DNA from 3 places in the Micromonospora sp. NBRC 101691 genome. Region 3 is predicted to be linked to each of the others. Evidence: riboswitches for the same ligand, from Rfam matches in the RefSeq annotation. Region 3 holds a riboswitch; each other region holds the start of a gene.

Region 1 (4,505 bases), on a different contig from region 3:
ATCCGGGCCGTGGAGGCCGACGGGGATCGGATTCGTCAGGCGCTGCGCCGCTGGCAGTCCGAGTACGCCCAGCGCCGGCCGGCGGACTCCGGCCCTCGGCACGGGGGGTGGTGACGGTGGGCCGATGGGTGCTGCACCTGCCGCTGACGCTGCCCGACCGGGAGTACGCCGTCGCCCTCGCGGTCGCGCTGCGCGACTCCCTCGGGCACGTGCCGGAAATGGACTTCGGGGAGGCCACCGTCAGCGCGGAGGACGACCAGTCGCGGCGTACCCGGATCTGGTGTGACGCGCGGCTGGACGACGGACGGCGGTGTGAGCTGGCGAACAGGCATGACGGGAGGTGCCGGTGACCGGTGGACGCATGGACGGGGCAGCTCGACAGCGTGCGCCGGCGAACTCCCCACCGAGCCGCGCGGAACCGGACCGGGCCGCCGAACAGGCTGCGAGCTGCGGCTTCGGACCCGGCAGAATGGTCCGGCCAGGGCACCCGCCACGCCAGGATCGTTGGGAGAAGCATGGGCCACGACCACAGCCGTCCCACCGCCGCCGCGCCGCCGCGCGTACGGCGTGTCCTGATCGCGACCGTGGTCCCCCTCTTCCTGGCGACCCTGGTCGCGGCGCTGGTGCTCTGGCCCCGGGACGCCCCGTCGGTCGGCGGCGGCGAGGACGCGGCCCGGTACCACGGCACGGTGACGCGGGTGGTGACCGAGCCCTGCCCACCCACGCCGGAGGCCCCGGAGGGGACGACGGAGGGGCCGTGCGGGACCGCCACGGTGACCGTCGACACCGGGCCGGACGCCGGGCAGCAGGTCGAGACGGCGCTGCCCGCCGGGCCGGGATCGCCCTCGGTGGAGGTCGGCGACGAGATCGTCCTGGTGGTGCTGACCGACCCGGCCGACCCGACGGTCAGCAGCTACACCATCGCCGCCCACCAGCGGGGGAAGCCGCTGATCTGGTTGGCCCTGGCGTTCGCCGTCGCCATCGTCGCGTTCGGCCGCTGGCGCGGCCTGGCCGCGCTCGGCGGGCTGGTGGCCAGCTTCGCCATCCTGCTCACCTTCGTGCTGCCCGGTATCGGTGCCGGCGAGTCCCCGCTGCCGGTGGCGGTCACCGGCGCCGCGTTGATCATGTTCGTGGTCTTGTATCTCACCCACGGGGTCACCGCACAGACCTCCGTCGCGGTCCTCGGCACCCTGGCCAGCCTGGTGCTCACCGGCGTGCTCGGCAGCCTGGCGACCGCGCTCACCCACCTCACCGGGTACGGCTCCGAGGACGCCACCACGCTGTCGATGTTCCAGGCCGACGTCGACCTGCACGGGTTGCTCCTGGCCGGCATCATCATCGGCTCCCTGGGCGTCCTGGACGACGTCACGGTCACCCAGGCCGCCACGGTCACCGAACTGGCCCGCGCCAACCCCGACCTCACCCGGCTCCAGCTCTACCGGGCGGCCACGCGGGTCGGCCGGGCGCACATCGCCTCGACGGTCAACACGATCGTGCTCGCGTACGCGGGCGCGTCGCTGCCCCTGCTGCTGTTGCTGACCGCCGACACGCGTGGGATCAGCGAGATCGTGACCAGCGAGTTCCTCGCCCAGGAGATCGTCCGCAGCATCGTCGCGACGCTCGGGCTGATCGCCGCCGTACCGATCACCACCGGCCTGGCCGCCCTGGTGACCACCGCCGGCCGGGGTGGCACGCCGAGCCGCCGCCCGCCCCGGCCGGCCGGTGAGCGGGACGACGCCCTCGCCGCCCTCAGCGGTCCCCGTGCCGCCACCGGGGTCACCGATTCCGCCGCCGGACCGGGCCACCCGAGGAACACGAATCCGGCATGGTGAAACTCCGCAGAGTGACCACCAATCGTTATGATCTTGACAAATGTGACACGAGTGACGGAAAGCAATAGGGAAATAACGCTTTTGGTCGGGATCCGGGCGTAGAACCCCACGCCCACTGTCAGGTAACCTCGCTGCCGGTTACCGCCGAAGGCGCGCACCGGCGCCAGCGGAGCCACCGCCTAATCGCCCACCGGCGAACCGGGGAACCAGGTTCATGGGGTGCATCCGCGTCAGCGGTAGGGGCCACTTCCGCCCCGAACCCGTCAGCTAACCCGGTCGGCGGTCGACGGAAGGGAACACTGTGACGGCACCCCTACGCCGCTGGCTGAAACCGGTCGTGGCCGTGCTCGCCGCCTTCGCCGTGGCCGCTGTGCCCGCGCCGGCCATGGCCGAGCCGTCGAGCCCGTCCGGGCACGACGGAGAGCAGCCGAAGCTCCTCAACGAGGTGATCGAGGAGACGAACCGCAGCTACACCCAGGCTCAGGCGAAGCTCAACGCCTCGAAGAAGCGCCAGCTCACCCTCGCCCTGGAGGTCGAACGGGCGCAGAACGAGCTGAAGTCGCTCACCCCGCAGGTGGCCACGATCGCCGTGCGGTCGTACATGACCGGCCGGGTCGGCCCCGCCTCCATGCTGCTGGACGCCAACACCCCCGACTCGTTCGTCAAGCGGGCCAGCGCGCTGGACGAGATGAACATGGTCAACAGCAAGAAGGTCGCCGCGGTCGCCGCCGCCAAGAACCAGGCGGAACTGGCCAAGAAGGCGCTCGACGCCGAGGTCATGGAGCAGCAGAAGCAGTCCGACATCCTGAAGAAGCGCAAGCGCGAGGCGGAGAAGTCCCTAGCCCTGGTCGGCGGCATGGGGTTGACCGGTGGCCTGGTGGACGCCACCTCCCCGCCCGCCCGGCCCGGCCCCGGGCGGGACAGCAACGGCAACTGGCGTTCGCTGGGCTGCACCGAGGACGACCCGACCACCGGCGGCTGCATCACCCCGCGCACCCTGCACATGTACAAGGAGGTCAAGCGGGCCGGCTTCAACATGTTCGTCGGGTGCTACCGACCGGGCGGGCCGTACGAGCATCCGAAGGGGCGGGCCTGCGACTGGTCGCTCCAGAAGTCGGGGTTCAGCCGGTGGGACACCACGGCGGAACGGAAGTACGGCAACAACCTGACCGCGTTCCTCGTCCGTAACGCCGACGTGCTCGGCATCTACTACGTGATCTGGAACAAGCAGATCTGGTTCCCGGCGACCGGCTGGAGTTCGTACAGCGGGCCCTCGGACCACACGGACCACGTCCACGTCTCCATGCTCTGACCCACCACGCCGAATCGGGCCCCGCATCCGTTCGACCGGAGGCGGGGCCCGTTCGCGTGACCGGCCGGAGCCGGACGGGTCAGTGGCGGGCCGAGGGGGCCGGCCCGGCGGCGAGGGCGACGTCCTCGGTGGCGGCGATCGACCGGACCACGCGTACCTCACCGGCGGCCAGCCGGTACGACATGCCGACCACCGCGCACCGCCCCTCCCGCACCGCGCGGTTGAGCGTCACCGAGCGCTCCAACAGCACCTCGACGGTGTGGTCGATGTGGATGTCGACGATCCCGTCGATGTCGTCGACGCCCTGCCGGGCGGCCTGGCGGAGGCTGGGCACCACCGCGCCCACGACCGCCCCCAGGTAACCGGGGGGCGTGGTCCCGGAGCCGTCGGCCTCCCGGGCGGCCTGCACCGCCCCGCAGGAGTCGTGGCCGAGGACGACCACCAGCGGGGTCTCCAGGACGCTCACCGCGTACTCGATGCTGCCCAGCACCTCGGTGCCGACGATGTGCCCGGCGGTCCGGACGACGAAGAGGTCACCGAGGCCCCGGTCGAAGATGATCTCGGCGGCCAGCCGGGAGTCGGAGCAGCCGAGCACGACCGCGAAGGGGTGCTGCCCGTCGGCGACCGCGGCCCGGTGTCCGGCGTCCTGGTTGGGGTGCAGCGGGTTGCCGGTGACGAAGCGCCGGTTGCCCGACTGCAACTCGACCAGCGCCTGCGCGGGACTCGCCGGAGGCTGTTGTCCACCGGGAACGGCCATTACTCAATCCACCCCTTCTCCGGACCGGGGCCGCATGCCCGACGGGGAGACACGGCCAGCCACCACGGTCACACGGAGCGCAAACTACGTCAAGGGATACGTGATATGCGTTTCAGGTGTTGACAGCGGAGGGCGCGACGCCGAATGCGAAGCGAAGGTCATAACATGACGGTCATGGCGACGACGCAGCGTGAGAACGGGAGCCAACGGAACTGGACCTTCCTCACGAACCACGCGCACGTACTGCTCGCCATCGCCCGTAACCCCACCGCCCGGCTGCGCGACGTCGCCGACGAGGTGGGCGTGACCGAGCGGGCCGCGCAGGCGATCGTGGCCGACCTGGAGGCCGGCGGCTACCTCCAACGCACCCGGGTCGGTCGGCGCAACGAGTACACGGTGAACCCGGCCGGGCGCTTCCGGCACCCCGCCGAGGCGTACCAGCACGTCGGGGCCCTGCTCGCGCTCTTCACCGACCAGGGCAACACCGGTCCGGCCACCGCCGGCTCGCCCACCCCCTGACCCGGCTCCGTCGACTCCGGACGGTCCACCGTGTACCGGCGTGCCGTGACGCGGAGACCGAACGTCGACGGATCGGTCGACGGCG
Region 2 (4,505 bases), on a different contig from region 3:
TGACCAGGCCGGGGAATCCGACCGGGCCGGCATCGACGCGGGTACCCGACGATCGGGGTAACCTGCTCTCCGTGCCTCCCGTCGTGCTCGGCTGCCCCCGTTGGTGGTCGGTGCGCCGGGCGTTGCGGGTGTTCACCAGCCTCGCCGTGGCGGTCGCCCTCGCGCTGAGCGGCGGCCTCGCCGGGGGCCTCTCCACCGGGAGTCCGCCCGCCCCGGCCGAGTGGTTCCCCGTCGACCGGGGCGCACCCGTCGCCACGGAGCAGGTCGCCCACAGCGTGCCGGGCACGTCCCCGCTCGCCCACGGCGTGTTGGTTTCGTCCCCGCTCTCCGGCCCGGTCGCCGACAGCACCACGGTCCGCGCCGCCGGCCCGGACACCCGCCACGAGACGCCGCTCGTCGCCACCGGTCCGGTCGCCGCGACCGATGCCCCGCCGGCCGGGTCGGCGCCGACCGGACACCGGCCGGTCCGGCCGATGGCCGCGACCGACGCCGGCGTGAGCGGTTCCCGGGCCCCACCACATCGCTGATCCGTCCACCCCGGGTGTCCCGCCCTCGGGGCGAAGCTGATCCGACGAACCTCACCCCGCACCCGCCGACGGCGGTCCCGGTGGCTCCACCGCCAGCGGATCCGGCGTCCGAGGCGTGCGGCCCCACCCGCTCCCGTGTCCCGTGAGGTGCCGACGTGGACGTCGTTCTCTACGAGTTCCTGGTCGACGTGCCCCGGGCGGCCGCCATCTGGTCCGCCCTGCTCGTGCTCGCCCTGACCGTGCTCACCGTCCTGGTGGCCCGCCCCGAGCGGGAGGCGACGCTCTCCCCGCCGGCCGCCACCTCCGACCCCGCCGCCCCCGACCCGGCGGACCTGCGCCGGTACGCCGAGGAGGTGGCGGTCGCGGCGGCCGGTGCCGCCCAGACCGCCCGCCGTCGCCGGGAGCGGTGGCTCACCGCGCAGGAACGGGTCGAGCAGGCCTGGCGGGCGTACGACGAGGCGGAGACCACCGCCCGTCGCTTCGCCGGGGCCACCGCCCTGCCCGCCCCCCGGACCCCCCGCACCCCGGCCGAGTACGTCGCCCGGGAACGCTTCCTGCACCGGGCCGCGATGGCCGCCTACTGGCGGGGCGACCTGTCGGTGCGGCAGCTCAGCGACGTGTTCGCCCGCCGTAACGGGTGGGATCCGCGGCTGCACCCCGTCGTGCAGGAGGCGATTCTGCACCGGGTGGTCCGTGACCTGCGGCGGGTGGAGTACCGGACGGCGGCCGAGCGGGAACGGGTGGCCTGGCGGCAGGCGGAGGTCGCGGCGACGGCAGCCCGGTCCCTGGCGGCGGAGGCGTCCCTCGCGGCGGAACGTCTCCGGGCGAGCACCCGGACCGTCGTCGCGACCCGGCGGCTGCCCGGTGCGATTCGCCTCGCCTCCCGGTGGCGGCCGGCGCGGGTGGGATGACCGCCGGGGCGCACGGGATGCGCACCCCCGCCGCGAGCGTGACCGGATCGTGACGTGACCCGGACCACGGCCGTTCTCCCCGCACCTTCGACCCCGGTCGTCCCGTTCCGCGTCGACTGCGCCGAGGTGGTTGTGCCGATGCCGTCCGGAAATCGCCCGACGGTACTCGGAAAACCGGTCGTCCCATTGAGCGACGTCAGCGGCACGAACGTACCCGACTTCCGGGTGTGCTGTGCTGTTTGCCCAGCTCGCGGGGGTTGGCAGTGGATTGCGGCGTCAGTAGTGTCGGCCCGTCTGGTGCGGTCGTAGGTCGCAAAGGGCGACACCGCGCCGGCCCGCCTAATCGTGCGCAACGAGCCGGGGACCCACGTACGTCCGGGGTGAATCCGCGGGGCCGACCCGTGGTAGGGCGATCTTCCCGCCCGAATCCGTCAGCTAACCCGGTAGGCGGTATCGGAAGGAGTACCTCGTGCCGTTCGCCCCCGTTACCCGGCTCCTCCACGGTGCCCCGGTGCCGCCGGCCGTCCGTCCGCGCCGCCGGCACTGACCCCGTCGTCCACCCTCGGACGCCGTCCGGGCGGGCACCCCACACCGACGTCGACCCCACGCACGGTCCACCGTGCGTCGACCGGGTGCGCCGCTCTCCACCCCTGTCTTCCGTGGAGGAATCCGTGAAGTACCCGGTCCCGCGACCGTTCAATCTTTTCCCCGTCCGCCGGTCGTACCAGGTCGCCGCCTCGGCGGCGGTGCTGGTGGCGGCGTCCACCGCCGGCGTCCTGCTCGTCGACCCCGGCACGCCGACGCACCGCGAGGACACCGTCGCCACGGCGGCCGAGCCGGACCGGTCGACCGCCGCGTCCCGGCAGCACGACCGTGCCACCGCGTCCCCGGCCAGCCCGTCGGCCGTCGCCACCACCCCGCCGGCCAAGCCGTCCGCGTCGCCCACCGCCACCGGCTCGTCGAACCCGGACCTGACGGCCAGCCCCACCCCGCCGAAGCCGCCCGCGTCGAAGGTGCTCGACATCCAGTACCAGGAGCAGACCACCTTCTACTACTGCGGCCCGGCCGCCACCCGGATCGCGCTGACCGCCCGGGACGTCGTCCGCAGCCAGGACGACCTCGCCCAGCGGCTCAACACCACCCAGGCCGGCACCAACTCCGCCGAGGACACCACCCGGGTCCTCAACGACCTGGTCGGCCGGGACGTCTACCGGACCAGGACGATCCCCGGTAACGCGGCCACCCCGGCCCAGATGGACCGGCTCCAGGCCGACGTGGTGCGGGCCGTCGGCAACGGGTACGCCGTCGTCGTCAACATCGCCGGATCCGCCACCGACGTCGCCGGTGGCTGGCACTCCTACCCCGGCGGGCACTACCTGACCGTGGTCGGCTACCGGGACGACGGCCGGACCGTCAAGATCGCGGACCCGGCGAACGCCGCCGCGGGCTCGTACTGGATGACCACCATCGGCCTGGCGCACTGGGCCGCCACCCGGGGCTACTCCGCCTGAGCCCTCGCGCGGGAGCAACCGCCGCGCCGGTTGGGGTGGTTGGTAGCAGGGGTCCCCTGTTACTCCTTTTTGAGTAACAGGGGACCCCTGCTACCACCGCAGCTACGCGCTGACCGGCTGGTCCGCCTGGCCGGGGCGGGTGGCCGGAACGGCAGCCGGCGCGAGGTGCGCCCGGGCCGCCGACAGGAAACCCTCGGCGTACGACTCGACCGGGAAATCACCCAGGTAGTGGGTGCGCATCGCCCAGCGCGCCTCGGCCAGCGGGTCGGTGCCGAGCAGCTGCTCCAGCACGGTGTCGACGTCGGCCAGGTCCCGGCGCAGCACGTAGCCGGAGCGGGCCAGCGGGAAGCGCTCGGTGAACGCGTCGCCGTCCGCGCCCATGTCCGTCACCACGTACGGCTTGCCGGAGTAGAGGTAGTCGGAGATCACCCCGGAGACGTCCGAGATCAGCGCGTCGGAGCGGTTGACGCAGTCGACGAGACTCATCGCCCGGCTGGCGTCGGTGCCCCAGACGTGCTGCCGGCCGGTGCGGGCACGGTCCGCCGCGAGCAACTCCTCCACCCGGGCGAGCTGCCGCGCCGACTCCGGGTTCTGCGCGGTGTACGGGTGGGCCCGCAGGATCACCGTCGCGCCCCGGGCCAGCAGCCGCCCCACCACCGCCTCGGCCACCGGCAGCGAGCAGTAGTTCGCGTCCGCGTGGTGCCCGGTCCAGGTGGGGGTGTAGAGCACGGTCGGCTGGGCCGGCATCGGCACCGGCGGACGGCGTACCCCGATCGCCTCCACCTGGGGGCGGCCGACGACGACGAACTTCTCCGCCGGAATGTGCACCCCGGCGCGGGCGTACCGGTCGATCGCCGCCTGCCCGGCCACGAAGTTCCGGTCGAAGATCGCCGAGACCGGGTTGGCGCTCGGCGCCTTGTCGCTGTCGCCGTGGTGGATCTGGATGTGGGTGAGCTGGGTGAACCGGATGCAGTGGGCGTTCTTCGCCCCGTGGTTGACGTAGAACGCCACCCGCAGGCTGGGCACCAGCGCCTCGTCGATCGCCTTCAGCGTGGGGCAGTACACCACCGGCGCGCGGGTGGCCGCCGCGATCGGGGCCAGGAACTCCGGCTCGCGCAGCAGCACCAGGAACGGCCGCCCGATCCGCTCCAGGTACGGCAGCCACATGGTGACCTGGTACTCCGAGCCGGGCGGGGCGGAGAAGTAGAGCAGGAACTCCGGCTGGTGCCGGGCCAGCGCGCGGGCCACCGGGCTGGCCGCGGTCGACGGGCGGAACCGCCGTCGGGCCAGGCGCAGGCCGACCACCCCGGCCAGTCCGCCGACGAGCAGGCTGACCACCAGGGCGTACCAGCTCGGCAGGGCGAGCAGCGCGCCGAGCGCGACCGCGCCGAGCAGCACCGGGATCGCCGTGCCGACGTGGGTGGTGGTCAGTCCGGGCCGTACCGGCAGGTTGGCGGTGCGGATCTCCAGCCCCCCGGCGTCCCGCAGCGGGCCGTCGAGCAGCACGAGCGCGAGCAGCACCAACGCGGTCGCCACCAGGGCGGGGTCGAAGCCGG
Region 3 (4,505 bases):
GGATCCACGCCGGGCCGGACGCCGAGGCCAACGTGGCCGTCCGGCGGATCGGGGCGGCGGCGGCCGAGGCCGGGCCGGAGGCGCTGCTGGCGCAGGTCACGGCGACGCTGGACGAGGTGGCCCCGGCCGTGGCGGACGCCCCGGCCGACCGGGTGGTGGCCGTGCCGCCGGGCGGGTGGGGGTTGACCCTCGACGACTACCTGGTCACCCGGCTGCTGGAGATCGCCGTGCACTCCGACGACCTGGCGGTCAGCGTCGGAATCGACCCGCCCGAACTGCCCGCCGAGGTGATCGACCCGGTGCTCGGCCTGCTCACCCGGCTCGCTGTCCGGCGACACGGTCAGGCGGCGGTGCTGCGGGCCCTGTCCCGGGCGGAGCGGGCCCCGGCGGACATCACCGCCATCTGAGTCCCGCGAGCGCGCGAACCCCTGGTCACCTGCACGGTGACCAGGGGTCCGACGGTTCGGGCCGGCTCAGGTGTCCAGGCCGGCCGGCGAGTTGGGGCGGTCGACGTCGACGAACTCGATGTCCTCCGCCTCCCGGTCGCCCCGGGCGGCGACGGCACGTGCCGCCGATCCGGCCGCCCAGCCGATCGCCGCCCCGGCCAGGGCGGCGCCGACGAGCAGTGCCCAGGGCAGCGCGGGCCGGCGGCCGGCGAGCGCGTCGAAGGCGTGCACGGCCCGCCGACGGGCCTCCTCGGCGGCGGTGCCCACCAGGTCGCCCGCGTCGTCGGCGAAGGTGAGACCGTTCCGTCGGGCGGAACGGGCGGTGTCGCGAACGTTGTCGCCGGCCGAGGTGACCGCGGACGTCAGGTGTCGCCACGCCTGGTCCGCGATCCGCTCGGGCTTGCTGCGGCGTTCCAGCAGAGTGGATCCGATCATCCTGGTTACCTCCTCGGGGTACCGGCGGTCACGGCGGACCACGGCGTCGGGCCGGCGCGTCGGCGTCCACCCGTCGGTCATGTCGCCCGTCCGGGCGGACACCCGGTCGGGCCAGCGCGGGATACCACGTGCCCCGTCCGGCGTTCCGACAAACCCGTCCGGTGATGTCGATCACCGAGGGTCATCGGTGCCCCGGATCCGGACGGCCGGACAGGGCGTCCCGATCAGCGCAGCGTCACCACCGCGACGCCGCGGGCGAAGTCGTCGTCGTCATCGTCATCGTCGTCGCCCGCCCCGCCGAAGCCGCAGGCCAGCACGAGGGCGAGCAGGGCGCCGACGCCCGCCAGTCCGAGCAGTCTCTTGATCATCTATGGCTCCTTGGTCGATGCCGGTTCCTCCGGTGGGGCTGATGCTAGGCAGGCCGGTCAATGGCTGGTGGGAGGCGGGCCGCGCCGTCCGGGCGCGCCCGGACGGATGGTTGCGCACCGCCCCGGAGAGCGACCGCTAACCTGGTTGCTGGTGCGCGGAACCCGGGACCGGGTGTTCGGGGAGGGAAGGAGAGTCGGAATTGGGCGACTTGTCGCTCCTGATCCGTGAATTGCTCATCCCCGGGGGTGGCGACCGAGGCTGTCGGAGGAATACTCTCGGTCGCGGCCCGCGTACTGATGAGGCGCCCGGAGACGGGCGAGTGGAGGTGCTCGCGTGAGCCTGTCGATTGTCCAGTCGGTCCTGTCCGGTGGCGTCGTGGAGATCGCCCCGCGTGGTGAGATCGACGTCGACACCGCGTACGAGGTACGCGAAGCCGTTGTCGAGGTGCTCTCCAAGAGCCGCCCGGCGCGGATCGAACTCAACATGAGGTTGGTGACCTTCATCGACTCGGTCGGCATCAGCGCGATGGTCGCCGGCTTCCAGACCGCCGAGGTGAGCGGCGTCAAGCTGGTCGTCACCGAGCCCAGCCGGTTCGTCCACCGGCAGCTCTGGGTGACCGGCCTGCTCGGCCTCTTCGGCGCGCCGGAGCCGTACTTCGCCGGTGCCGCCGCCGCACCCGAGCCCGAGGTGCTGCCCGGCGCCTGACCGGTGCGCGCCGCCCCCCGTCGGGGTCAGCTCAGGTGCACGACCCGCCGAACCGGGTGCAGCGCACGCCGCCACGTGTCGCCGGTTCCGCTGCGGTGGCCCGGGTTCCCCGTGGCTGCCCCACGCCGACAAGCGAACGGCCCGCCACCCCTCAGGGGTGACGGGCCGCGTCGGCTGGCTCAGTAGACCGACAGGTGGACGTGGTTGGTGTGGTCGCTCGACGGGTCGCCGCCCGCTCCGCTGTACGACTTCCATCCGCTGCTCGGCAGCCAGATCTGCCGGTACCAGATGACGTAGAGGACGCCGAGCCGGCTGGCGTTGTTCTTGAAGTACGCCGCCAGGTTGTCGCCGTACGTCTTGTCGCCACCGGTGGCGTCGCCGCCGAAGCCGTTCTTCTGTGCGGCGAAGTCGCAGGCCCGGCCCTTGGGATGCTCTCCGGAACCGCCGGGGCGGTAGCAGGAGACGTACCGGGTGAAGCCGGCGGCCTTGGCCTGGTTGAGCGCGTGCAGCGTGCGCGGGGTGATGCAGCCGTCGGCGGGCGTCGGGTCGTTGACGCTGCACGACTCGGGCGGCCAGGAGCCGTCGGGGTTGCGCGGTGCCGGCTTCGCCGTGGCGGACCGGGTCGAGTTGCTGCCGCCACTGGGGGTGGTGACCGCCGCCTTCCGGTTGGCGACCACCAGTGCCTGCTCGGCCTGCTGCTTGCGCTTCTCCATCACCGCGACCTGCTTGCGCTGCTCGGTGATCTCCCGGTTCAGCGCCGCCTTGGCCTGGTTGGCCTGCTCCCGGGTGCTGAGTAGGCCCCGCAGTTCCCGGTCCTCGTTGGCGGCCACCGCGTCCAGCGCGGCGACCCGGTCCATGAAGCTGTCCGGCGAGTCGCTGGCCAGCAACGCCGAGGCCGGCCCGAGCCGGCCGGTCCGGTACGCCAGCCCGGCGATCACGCCGACCTTCTCGTCGCGGACCGCCAGGTCCTTCTCGATGGTGCCGAGATGTTCGTTGATCTTCTGTTGGCGGGTGACCGACTTCGCGAGCGCGTCCTTCGCGTCGAGCCACCCCTTGCTGGCCGCCTCCAGTTGGGCGCGCAGTGCCGGGGTGCCGCCCTCGGGGTCGTCCCCGGGCGCCCTGGCCGTCAGCGGAGGCGCCGCCGTGGCGGGGGCCACGACGGCCGGCGTGGCCGCGACGCCGAGGGCGACTGTCGCGGCGACCAGTGCCGCCATCCGGGCGGCGGTACGTCGTACGGGTGCCACTACTGGCATGCACATGTCCTTCCGTCAGCCGCCGACCGGGTTAGCTGACGGGTTCGGGACGGAAGATCCCTACCGCTCACGCGGATGCACCCCAAGAACATGGTTCCCCGGCTCGCCGTCACCGGCGATTAGGCGGCGGTCACCGCAGGCGCCGGAGGGCGCCGCCCGGCGGTGACCGGGTCCGAGACTACCGAAGCCGGTATCCCAGGGGCAGCGTTGGCCACACCACTCCCGCGAGATGACATCGGCATAACTGGCATAGCGGGACAATACACTTCCAGATTTAAGTCTGTCCTAATTACCACTCGACCCGGCCGCAGACGCCCGGCGATTCGCCGGGTTCGACCTGGAGTGTGGCGTGGTCGATGTGGAAGTCCTCGTGCAACGCGGTCCGCGCGGCGGCGAGCACGCTGCCGACCTCGACCGTCGGGTCGGTGGTCAGGTGGGCCGAGGCCACCTCCATCCCCGAGGTGAGCGTCCAGAGGTGCAGGTCGTGCACCTCGACCACGCCCGGGACGGCGCTCAACCGGTCGCGTACCGCGCCGACCTGGAGGTGCTCCGGCGCGGCCTGGACCAGGATGCGCACGGCCGCCCGGCCCAGCCGCCAGGTGCGCGGCAGGATGAAGACCCCGATCGCCACCGCGACCAGCGGGTCGGCCCACCACCAGTCGGTGAGCGCGATGACCACCGCGGCGGTGATCACGCCGACCGAGCCGAGCAGGTCGGCCACCACCTCCAGGTACGCCCCGCGCAGGTTGATGCTCTCCTTCGCGCCCTCGCGCAGCAGCGCGAAGGCGACCACGTTTGCCAGCAGGCCGAGCACCGCCACCACCAGCATCGGTCCGGTGGTCACCTCCGGCGGGTCCCCGAACCGGCGCACCGCCTCGACCAGCACGTAGACCGCGACCCCGGAGAGCAGGACGGCGTTGGCGAGGGCGGCGAGCACCTCCAGTCGGTAGAGGCCGAAGGTGCGCTGCGGATCCCGGCCGGCCCGCCGCGCGGCGGTGATCGCGGCCAGCGCCATGCCGATGCCGAGCACGTCGGTGAACATGTGACCCGCGTCGGAGAGCAGGGCCAGCGACCCGGTCCCGAGCGCGGTCACCGCCTCGACCACCATCAGGGTGGCGAGCAGGCCGAACGCGGCCCAGAGCCGGCCGGTGTGCCGCTGTGCGGCGTGCGCTATCCCGCCGTGGTGGTCATGACCTGCGCCCACGCCCCCACCCTCCGTTCCCCGTTCGGTCCGGACCCAATGTATGTTCACATCGCTATGTATGCAAGTAACTGCCCGCAAGGCGCCCGGAACGCA

Evidence for each region. Region 3 has a riboswitch for cyclic di-AMP ahead of QSK20_RS03030 (coiled-coil domain-containing protein). Riboswitches for the same ligand answer to the same signal wherever they lie in the genome.
Region 1: another riboswitch for cyclic di-AMP. It lies ahead of QSK20_RS29930 (coiled-coil domain-containing protein); the one in region 3 lies ahead of QSK20_RS03030 (coiled-coil domain-containing protein).
Region 2: another riboswitch for cyclic di-AMP. It lies ahead of QSK20_RS06440 (C39 family peptidase); the one in region 3 lies ahead of QSK20_RS03030 (coiled-coil domain-containing protein).

What each region holds. Positions count from the first base shown of each region.
Region 1 covers NZ_BSTB01000029.1:7,490-11,994, forward strand. Annotated here, with positions in the region: gene QSK20_RS29915 (DivIVA domain-containing protein) at 1-114, shown strand, start outside; gene QSK20_RS29920 (hypothetical protein) at 117-350, shown strand; gene QSK20_RS29925 (YibE/F family protein) at 516-1,832, shown strand; cyclic di-AMP (ydaO/yuaA leader) riboswitch at 1,999-2,129, shown strand; gene QSK20_RS29930 (coiled-coil domain-containing protein) at 2,134-3,144, shown strand; gene QSK20_RS29935 (carbonic anhydrase) at 3,224-3,901, opposite strand; gene QSK20_RS29940 (helix-turn-helix transcriptional regulator) at 4,067-4,420, shown strand.
Region 2 covers NZ_BSTB01000002.1:527,580-532,084, forward strand. Annotated here, with positions in the region: gene QSK20_RS06425 (acyltransferase family protein) at 1-61, shown strand, start outside; gene QSK20_RS06430 (hypothetical protein) at 72-527, shown strand; gene QSK20_RS06435 (hypothetical protein) at 683-1,438, shown strand; cyclic di-AMP (ydaO/yuaA leader) riboswitch at 1,765-1,903, shown strand; gene QSK20_RS06440 (C39 family peptidase) at 2,098-2,949, shown strand; gene QSK20_RS06445 (CDP-glycerol glycerophosphotransferase family protein) at 3,052-4,505, opposite strand, start outside.
Region 3 covers NZ_BSTB01000001.1:705,011-709,515, reverse strand. Annotated here, with positions in the region: gene QSK20_RS03050 (maleylpyruvate isomerase N-terminal domain-containing protein) at 1-407, shown strand, start outside; gene QSK20_RS03045 (hypothetical protein) at 474-881, opposite strand; gene QSK20_RS03040 (hypothetical protein) at 1,106-1,249, opposite strand; gene QSK20_RS03035 (STAS domain-containing protein) at 1,584-1,955, shown strand; gene QSK20_RS03030 (coiled-coil domain-containing protein) at 2,135-3,199, opposite strand; cyclic di-AMP (ydaO/yuaA leader) riboswitch at 3,213-3,344, opposite strand; gene QSK20_RS03025 (cation diffusion facilitator family transporter) at 3,498-4,412, opposite strand.